One region of the Kosakonia sp. MUSA4 genome, then DNA from elsewhere that is predicted to be linked to it. Evidence: predicted binding sites of a transcription regulator. Region 1 holds the regulator's gene; each other region holds the start of a gene.
The links. The regulator sigma-54, encoded in region 1, starts transcription at its own class of promoters, with help from an activator protein. The targets are predictions, from matches to a motif close to GTTGGCACANNTTTCGCTNT.

Region 1 (3,285 bases):
GGTGATACCGAACAGCCGATCCATATCGACTCCGATCAGCAGTCGCTGGATATGCAGGGCAATATTGTCACCTTCACCGGCAATGTCGTGGTGACGCAGGGAACCATTAAAATCAACGCCGATAAAGTGGTGGTAACACGCCCGGGCGGCCAGCAAGGCAAAGAGATCATTGATGGTTATGGCAACCCGGCTACGTTTTATCAGATGCAGGACAACGGCAAACCGGTGAAAGGCCACGCTTCACAGATGCACTACGAGCTGGAAAAAGATTTTGTCGTGCTGACCGGTAAAGCCTATCTCGAGCAGCTGGACAGCAACATCACTGGCGACAAGATCACCTACCTGGTGAAAGAGCAGAAAATGCAGGCGTTCAGCGACAAAGGTAAACGCGTCACCACCGTACTGGTGCCGTCGCAGTTGCAGGACAAGGGCAACACCCAAACCCCGGCTCCTAAGAAGAGTAACTAATTCGTTATGGCAACATTAACTGCAAAGAATCTCGCGAAAGCCTATAAGGGCCGCCGCGTGGTTGAAGACGTCAGCCTGACCGTTAACTCTGGCGAAATTGTTGGGCTGCTTGGCCCTAACGGCGCAGGGAAAACGACCACCTTCTATATGGTGGTCGGGATTGTTCCGCGTGACGCGGGCAATATCATTATTGATGACGACGATATCAGCTTGCTGCCACTGCATGCGCGCGCGCGTCGCGGCATCGGTTATTTACCGCAGGAAGCGTCCATTTTTCGTCGTCTGAGCGTGTATGACAACCTGATGGCGGTACTTCAGATCCGTGACGATCTGACTTCCGAACAGCGCGACGATCGCGCTAACGAATTGATGGAAGAGTTCCATATTGAGCATCTGCGAGACAATATGGGGCAGTCCCTTTCCGGTGGTGAACGTCGCCGTGTTGAAATTGCGCGCGCACTGGCGGCAAATCCTAAATTTATTTTGCTGGATGAACCCTTTGCGGGCGTCGATCCTATCTCGGTTATCGACATCAAGCGCATCATTGAACACTTACGTGACAGTGGGTTAGGCGTGTTGATTACTGACCACAATGTTCGCGAAACGTTGGCGGTGTGTGAACGAGCTTATATCGTCAGCCAGGGGCATTTAATTGCTCATGGTACACCGCAGCAAATCCTTGAAGACGAACATGTTAAGCGCGTATATCTTGGGGAAGACTTCAGACTCTGATAGGGTAGAGTTTATCGAGGTATTTTGTCGGAGAGTGCTGCTCTGAATATGAAGCAAGGTTTGCAATTAAGGCTTAGCCAACAGCTAGCTATGACGCCGCAACTGCAACAGGCTATCCGTCTGTTGCAGCTGTCTACGTTAGAACTTCAGCAGGAACTTCAGCAAGCGCTGGAGAGTAACCCATTGCTGGAACAAGCCGATCTTCATGAAGAAGTGGATAGCCAACAAACCCAGGAAAATGAAGGCCTGGATACTGTAGACGCGCTCGAACAGAAAGAGATGCCCGAAGAGCTGCCGCTGGACGCCAGTTGGGATGAGATTTATACCGCTGGAACACCTTCCGGCAGCAGCCACGATTATATTGATGACGAACTGCCGATTTATCAGGGGGAAACGACACAGTCTCTTCAGGATTACCTGATGTGGCAGGTAGAGTTAACGCCGTTTTCCGATACCGATCGCGCAATCGCAACCTCTATTGTCGATGCGGTCGATGAGACCGGCTACCTTACCGTGTCGCTTGAGGATGTGCTGGAAAGCATGGGTGATGAAGAAATCGGTCTCGATGAAGTTGAAGCGGTGTTAAAGCGCGTTCAGCGTTTCGATCCGGTTGGCGTCGCTGCGCGCGATCTGCGCGACTGCCTGTTGATCCAACTTTCCCAGTTCGCGAAAGATACGCCCTGGTGCGAAGAGGCTCGCCTGATCATCAGCGATCACCTCGATCTGCTCGCTAACCACGATTTCCGCTCTCTTATGCGCGTCACGCGTCTTAAAGAAGACGTGCTGAAAGAAGCAGTAAATTTGATCCAGTCGCTAGATCCGCGCCCCGGCCAGTCGATCCAGACCGGCGAACCAGAATATGTCATTCCGGATGTGCTGGTGCGTAAGCATAACGGGCGCTGGACGGTAGAACTGAACTCCGACAGCATTCCGCGTCTGCAAATCAACCAGCACTACGCTTCAATGGGCGGCGGCGCGCGCAATGACGCCGACACCCAGTTTATCCGCAGTAATTTGCAGGAAGCGAAGTGGCTGATCAAAAGCCTTGAAAGCCGTAACGACACGCTATTGCGCGTCAGCCGCTGCATCGTTGAGCAGCAGCAGGCGTTCTTTGAACAGGGCGAAGAGTTTATGAAACCGATGGTGCTGGCGGATATCGCCCAGGCCGTCGAAATGCACGAGTCCACGATTTCCCGTGTGACAACTCAGAAGTACCTGCACAGTCCTCGCGGCATTTTTGAACTGAAGTATTTCTTCTCCAGCCATGTGAATACGGAAGGCGGCGGCGAAGCCTCGTCAACAGCCATTCGCGCGCTGGTTAAGAAATTAATCGCCGCAGAAAACCCTGCAAAACCGCTGAGCGACAGTAAGCTGACGACGCTGCTTTCCGATCAAGGAATTATGGTAGCGCGGCGTACCGTTGCGAAGTATCGAGAGTCTTTATCCATTCCGCCGTCTAACCAGCGTAAACAGCTGGTGTGACCCAACCGATAAGGAAGACACTATGCAGCTTAACATCACAGGACAAAACGTCGAGATCACTGATGCTTTACGTGAATTTGTGAACAGCAAATTTGCCAAGCTTGAGCAGTATTTCGAAAGGATTAATCAGGTCTATATTGTGTTGAAAGTGGAGAAAGTGATCCATACCTCGGATGCAACCCTGCATGTAAATGGAGGTGAGTTGCATGCCAGCGCGGAAGGACAGGATATGTACGCTGCCATCGACGGTTTGATTGATAAACTATCGCGGCAGTTGACAAAACATAAAGATAAACTGAAACAACACTAATTGTCCGGGCGTTCGTTTGGCGCGTTGCACCCTACCGTAACCCGGTAGGGTGCTTAGCTCTGACGGCGCTTAGGTGAAATTATGATGAATAACGATTCGGCTCTTCAACTGAGCAATGTCCTTAACCAGGAATGTACACGTAGCGGCGTTCACTGCCAGAGCAAAAAACGAGCGCTGGAAATCATCAGTGAACTGGCGGCAAAACAGCTCGGCCTGCCGCCACAGGTCGTTTTCGAAGCCATTCTTACGCGTGAGAAAATGGGCAGTACCGGTATTGGTAACGGTATTGCCAT
Region 2 (3,285 bases), 590 kb from region 1:
TTTACCCTGACCGTTAGAGATCAGTACGCCGTTGTTACGCTGGCCAACTTCGCCCGGACGAACATCGTCGTAGTGGCTGAAGGTGGAGTACAGCAGGCCGGTACCGGAAGTCATAGTCATGAACTCAGAACGGAAGCCGATCAGGCCACGGCTTGGGATCACGTAGTCGAGACGTACGCGGCCTTTGCCATCCGGATTCATGTTTTTCAGGTCGCCTTTACGCTCGCCCAGCGCCTGCATGACAGAACCCTGGTGCTGCTCTTCAACGTCCAGCGTCACGTTTTCAAACGGTTCCTGGCGACGGCCGTCGATTTCACGGAAGATAACTTTCGGACGGGAAACCGCCATCTCGAAACCTTCACGACGCATGTTCTCGATCAGAACAGACAGGTGCAGCTCACCACGACCGGAAACGCGGAATGCATCAGCGTCTTCGGTTTCTTCAACGCGCAGCGCAACGTTGTGCACCAGCTCTTTGTTCAGGCGGTCGAGGATCTGACGTGAAGTCACGTATTTACCTTCTTTACCACAGAACGGAGAGGTGTTGACGTTGAAGAACATAGTTACGGTCGGCTCATCAACAGACAGCGCCGGCAGCGCTTCCACATTCTGCGGGTCGCAGATGGTGTCAGAGATGTTCAGTTCGCCCAGGCCGGTGATCGCGATGATATCGCCGGCTTCGGCGATTTCGCTGTCGATACGTTCCAGACCCAGGTGGGTCAGTACTTTACCGACTTTACCGTTGCGGGTTTTGCCTTCGCTATCAATGATAGTAACCTGCTGGTTCGGCTTCACTTTACCGCGTTTAATACGACCAATGCCGATAACACCAACATAGTTGTTGTAGTCGAGCTGAGAGATCTGCATTTGCAGGGTCCCGTCGAGATCGACGTTCGGTGCCGGTACATGGTCAACAATCGCCTGATACAGCGGGGTCATGTCTTCAGCCATGTCTTCGTGGTCCATACCCGCAATACCGTTCAACGCAGAAGCGTAAACGATCGGGAAGTCCAGCTGTTCGTCGGTCGCGTCGAGGTTAACGAACAGGTCGAAGACCTGATCAACAACCCAGTCCGGACGCGCGCCAGGACGGTCAACTTTGTTGATTACCACAATCGGCTTGAGGCCATGGGCAAATGCTTTTTTGGTCACGAAGCGCGTTTGCGGCATCGGGCCGTCAAACGCATCAACCACCAGCAGCACGGAATCGACCATGGACATCACACGCTCAACTTCACCACCGAAGTCGGCGTGCCCAGGGGTATCAACGATGTTGATACGGTAATCATTCCATTTGATAGCGGTGTTTTTCGCGAGGATGGTAATCCCACGCTCTTTCTCCAAATCGTTGGAGTCCATCACACGCTCTTGAGTTTCAGCACGTTCGTCGAACGTACCGGATTGCTGCAGCAGCTTGTCAACCAGGGTTGTTTTACCATGGTCAACGTGAGCAATGATGGCGATGTTACGCAGATTTTCGATCACAACTTTGCCTCAGGCATTAGAAATAGCGCGTTATTGTACACGTATTAATCGAAGGACAAAACAGGATCACAAACATCCTCCGCAAACAAGTATTGCAGAGTTGCTTTGTGATCGCTTTCACGGAGCGTTAAAAGGGCCGCTAACAAAAAAATCGCACCAATAAGGTGCTTAATGTTCACATGAAAGCACTATATTGGTGCAATTTAACCATCATGGTGCAGCCCTTTTGCACTATACCGGGCATAATAACGCCTTTTGAGGGGCATTTAAAAGTTGGCATAGATTTCGCTTTATCTATTTTACGGCAACTACGCCAGGTTTCACGCAGTATTTGAAGACCTCGTTACCACGACGACAATGACAAATCCGGGAGAGTTTAAGTATGTCCGCTGAACACGTTTTGACGATGCTGAATGAGCACGAAGTGAAGTTTGTTGATCTGCGCTTCACCGATACCAAAGGTAAAGAACAGCACGTCACTATCCCAGCCCATCAGGTTAATGCTGACTTCTTTGAAGAAGGCAAAATGTTTGATGGTTCTTCGATTGGTGGCTGGAAAGGCATCAACGAATCAGACATGGTGCTGATGCCGGACGCGACTACCGCTGTCATTGACCCGTTCTACGAAGAAACAACGCTGATCATCCGTTGCGATATCCTCGAACCAGGCACCATGCAGGGTTACGATCGCGACCCGCGTTCCATCGCGAAACGCGCTGAAGAGTACCTGCGTTCTACCGGTCTGGCAGACACCGTTCTGTTTGGGCCAGAGCCGGAATTCTTCCTGTTCGACGACGTTCGTTTCGGCAGCTCTATTTCCGGTTCCAGCGTTGCTATCGATGATATCGAAGGCGCATGGAACACCTCCACCAAATACGAAGGTGGTAACAAAGGTCACCGTCCGGCTGTTAAAGGCGGTTACTTCCCGGTTCCGCCGGTTGATTCATCACAGGATCTGCGTTCCACCATGTGTCTGGTGATGGAAGAGATGGGCCTGGTTGTTGAAGCTCACCACCACGAAGTGGCAACTGCTGGTCAGAACGAAGTGGCTACCCGCTTCAACACCATGACCAAAAAAGCGGACGAAATTCAGATCTACAAATATGTGGTACATAACGTTGCTCACCGCTTCGGTAAAACCGCGACCTTTATGCCGAAACCAATGTTCGGTGATAACGGTTCCGGTATGCACTGCCACATGTCCCTGTCCAAGAACGGTACTAACCTGTTCTCTGGCGACAAATACGCAGGCCTGTCTGAAATGGCGCTGTACTACATCGGCGGCGTAATCAAACACGCTAAAGCTATCAACGCCCTGTCTAACCCGACCACCAACTCCTACAAACGTCTGGTCCCGGGTTACGAAGCGCCGGTAATGCTGGCTTACTCTGCCCGTAACCGTTCTGCTTCTATCCGTATTCCGGTCGTTGCCTCTCCGAAAGCACGTCGTATCGAAGTGCGCTTCCCGGATCCGGCGGCTAACCCGTACCTGTGCTTCGCAGCACTGATGATGGCCGGTCTGGATGGTATTAAAAACAAAATCCACCCGGGCGAAGCAATGGACAAAAACCTGTATGACCTGCCGCCGGAAGAAGCGAAAGAGATCCCGCAGGTTGCAGGCTCTCTGGAAGAAGCGCTCAACGCGCTGGATGCTGACCGCGAGTTCCTGACAGCCGGTGGCGTGTTCACCGACGACGCTATCGATGCTTACATCGCGCTGCGTCTGGAAGAGAACGACCGCGTTCGCATGACGCCGCACCCGGTAGAGTTCGAACTGTACTACAGCGTTTAATAAATTAA
Region 3 (3,285 bases), 2.3 Mb from region 1:
GGCTGTTTGGTAGCGGCGTGCACTGGGTTTACGTCAGTATCGCGCAGTTTGGCGGTATGCCTGGCCCGGTCAATGTTTTCCTTGTGGTACTGCTGGCCGCCTATTTATCGCTGTATACCGGTCTGTTCGCCGGGATTTTGTCACGCCTTTGGCCGCAAACCAGCTGGCTGCGCGTGGCTGTCGCCGCACCCGTGGTATGGCAAATTACCGAATTTTTGCGCGGCTGGGTGCTCACCGGTTTCCCGTGGTTGCAGTTTGGCTACAGCCAGATTGACGGCCCGCTGAAAGGGCTGGCACCGCTGATGGGTGTCGAAGCCATCAACTTCCTGCTGATGGTCGTTAGCGGTCTGCTGGTGCTTGCGCTGGTGAACAAAAGCTGGCGCCCGTTAGTGATTGCGGTGCTGCTCTTCGCCCTGCCGTTCCCGCTGCGCTATATCCAGTGGTATCAGTTGCTACCACAGCGCACCACGCAGGTTTCTCTGGTACAGGGGAATATTCCCCAGGCGATGAAGTGGGACGAAAAACAGCTGTTCAACACGCTGAAAATCTACAGCGACGCCACCGCGCAGGTGATGGGTAAATCGCAACTTATCATCTGGCCGGAGTCCGCTATTCCGGATCTGGAGATTAATCAGCAGCGCTTTTTAACCGCCATGGATGATCTGCTGCGGGCGCATGACAGTACGCTTATCACCGGCATTGTCGATGCGCGGCTGAATCAGCAAAACCGTTACGATACCTACAACACCATCATCACGCTGGGTAAAGACAGCGCTTACAGCTACAGCTCAACCGATCGCTACAACAAAAACCATCTGGTGCCGTTTGGCGAATTCGTACCGCTGGAGTCGATTCTGCGCCCGCTGGCGCCGTTCTTCGATCTGCCGATGTCCTCATTCAGCCGCGGATCGTATGTGCAGCCGCCACTGACGGCGCACGGTCTGAAGCTGACGGCGGCCATCTGCTACGAAATCATCCTTGGCGAGCAGGTGCGTGATAACTTCCGCCCGGATACCGATTTCCTGCTGACCATCTCTAACGATGCGTGGTTCGGCAAGTCTATCGGCCCGTGGCAGCACTTCCAGATGGCGCGTATGCGCGCGCTGGAGTTGGCGCGTCCTCTGCTGCGTAGCACCAACAATGGCATCACCGCCGTGATTGGCCCGCAGGGCGAGATTCAGGCGATGATCCCGCAGTTTACCCGCGAGGTGCTCACCACCAGCGTCACGCCGACATCCGGTTTGACACCGTACGCACGCGCAGGTAACTGGCCGGTGTGGATCCTCTCCGCCCTCTTCGGCTTTGCCGCCGTGGTGATGAGCCTGCGCCAGCGCCGCCGTTAATCGCCTTCCCCCAGCCGGATAAGCGCAGCGCCATCCGGCGATAAAGCGCCTCCGGTCATGATTGCCGGATGGCGGCTTTGCCTTATCCGGCCTACAACTACCATCCGACGTAAACCCGTTTTGGCATGCCATTTGCTTATACATATCATGCAGCTATGAAATCCGCTTATGTGCAACAAAGTCGCACCGGCAGGGAACATTAGCAGCACCAGTTTGGTGCAATGGAAGATTTTTGCCTTTAAACGGTGCGGCGCGCCTCGCAAAAATAAACAATACCGCAGCAAAATCTTTACATTAAGCCAGACTAAATGTAACAAACACACACGACACTGCACGAAAATGTCGCAGTCTATAAAAAACACAACATACACAACGGGTATCAATGCGTCTCTGGCGCTGACGATAAAGGAGTCTGGATATGCAATTACGTAAACTGGCCGCCGCGATTCTGGTGATGGGAATGTCCGCCGGTCTGGTTCATGCTGAAGATGCAAAACCTGCCGATGCGGCTGCTCAGCAGCAAACGACGCTGGATAAAATTGCCAAAAACGGCGTTATCGTCGTGGGTCACCGTGAATCTTCCGTACCGTTCTCCTATTACGACAACGAACAGAAAGTGGTCGGCTACTCGCAGGATTACTCCAACGCGATCGTTGAAGCGGTGAAGAAAAAACTGAATAAGCCGGATCTGGCCGTTAAGCTGATCCCTATTACTTCGCAGAACCGCATTCCGCTGCTGCAAAACGGCACTTTCGATTTTGAGTGCGGTTCCACCACCAACAACCTTGAACGTCAAAAACAAGCGGCTTTCTCCGACACCATTTTCGTGGTCGGTACGCGTCTGCTGACCAAAAAAGGCGGCCCGATCAAAGATTTCGCAGACCTGAAAGGCAAAGCGGTCGTTGTGACCTCGGGTACCACGTCCGAAATTCTGCTCAACAAACTGAATGATGAGAAGAAAATGGACATGCGCATCATCAGCGCGAAAGACCACGGCGACTCCTTCCGTACGCTGGAAAGCGGCCGTGCAGTGGCCTTTATGATGGATGATGCTCTGCTGGCGGGTGAACGTGCGAAAGCGAAGAAACCCGACAACTGGGAAATCGTCGGTACGCCGCAGTCCCACGAAGCGTACGGCTGCATGCTGCGTAAAAACGATCCGGAGTTTAAAAAGCTGATGGATGACACCATTGCTCAGTTGCAAACCTCCGGCGCGGCAGAGAAGTCCTACGAGAAATGGTTTAAAAGCCCAATTCCGCCAAAAAATATGAACATGAACTTTACGCTGTCTGACGACATGAAAGCGCTGTTCAAAGCACCGAATGACAAAGCTCTTAACTAATTAAAACCATTAGGGGCGGGTTTACCTGCCCTCTCGATTGTCGAAGTAGCACGGACAGACTATACGTTGAATGGTCGTTCCCCACTCAGCGCGAAAACTCGCTCTTCATACAATCTTCGAGGGTAGCGCTGCTACCCTTTTTTTTCCGGAGTAGATTTATGTCCATAGACTGGAACTGGGGAATATTCCTGCAACAAGCCCCGTTCGGCAACACCACCTATCTTGGCTGGCTATGGAGTGGTTTTCAGGTCACTATCGCGCTTTCCATCGCGGCCTGGATTATCGCTTTTCTTGTCGGTTCACTGTTTGGCATCCTGCGAACTGTCCCTAACCGTTTCCTGTCCGGCATTGGCACCGTCTATGTCGAACTGTTCCGTAACGTTCCACTGATCGTGCAGTTCTTTGCATGGTATCTGGTGGTACCGGAACTGCTGCCGGAAAATATCGGTATGTGGTTCAAACAGGAGCTTGATCCGAACATCCAATTTTTCATCTCTTCAATGGTTTGTCTGGGGCTGTTCACCGCCGCTCGCGTATGCGAACAGGTGCGGGCGGCGATCCAGTCGCTGCCGCGCGGTCAAAAGAACGCCGGGCTGGCAA

Region 2: a site for sigma-54 is predicted at 1,758-1,777, ahead of glnA (glutamate--ammonia ligase). Genes of this name have one in related genera too.
Region 3: a site for sigma-54 is predicted at 1,463-1,482, ahead of C0557_RS06755 (amino acid ABC transporter substrate-binding protein). Genes of this name have one in related genera too.

What each region holds. Positions count from the first base shown of each region.
Region 1 covers NZ_CP025697.1:4,884,482-4,887,766, forward strand. Annotated here, with positions in the region: gene lptA (lipopolysaccharide ABC transporter substrate-binding protein LptA) at 1-468, shown strand, start outside; gene lptB (LPS export ABC transporter ATP-binding protein) at 475-1,200, shown strand; gene rpoN (RNA polymerase factor sigma-54) at 1,249-2,682, shown strand; gene hpf (ribosome hibernation promoting factor) at 2,705-2,992, shown strand; gene ptsN (PTS IIA-like nitrogen regulatory protein PtsN) at 3,074-3,285, shown strand, end outside.
Region 2 covers NZ_CP025697.1:5,478,424-5,481,708, reverse strand. Annotated here, with positions in the region: gene typA (ribosome-dependent GTPase TypA) at 1-1,485, opposite strand, end outside; gene glnA (glutamate--ammonia ligase) at 1,868-3,277, shown strand.
Region 3 covers NZ_CP025697.1:1,418,268-1,421,552, reverse strand. Annotated here, with positions in the region: gene lnt (apolipoprotein N-acyltransferase) at 1-1,343, shown strand, start outside; gene C0557_RS06755 (amino acid ABC transporter substrate-binding protein) at 1,762-2,685, shown strand; gene C0557_RS06750 (amino acid ABC transporter permease) at 2,844-3,285, shown strand, end outside.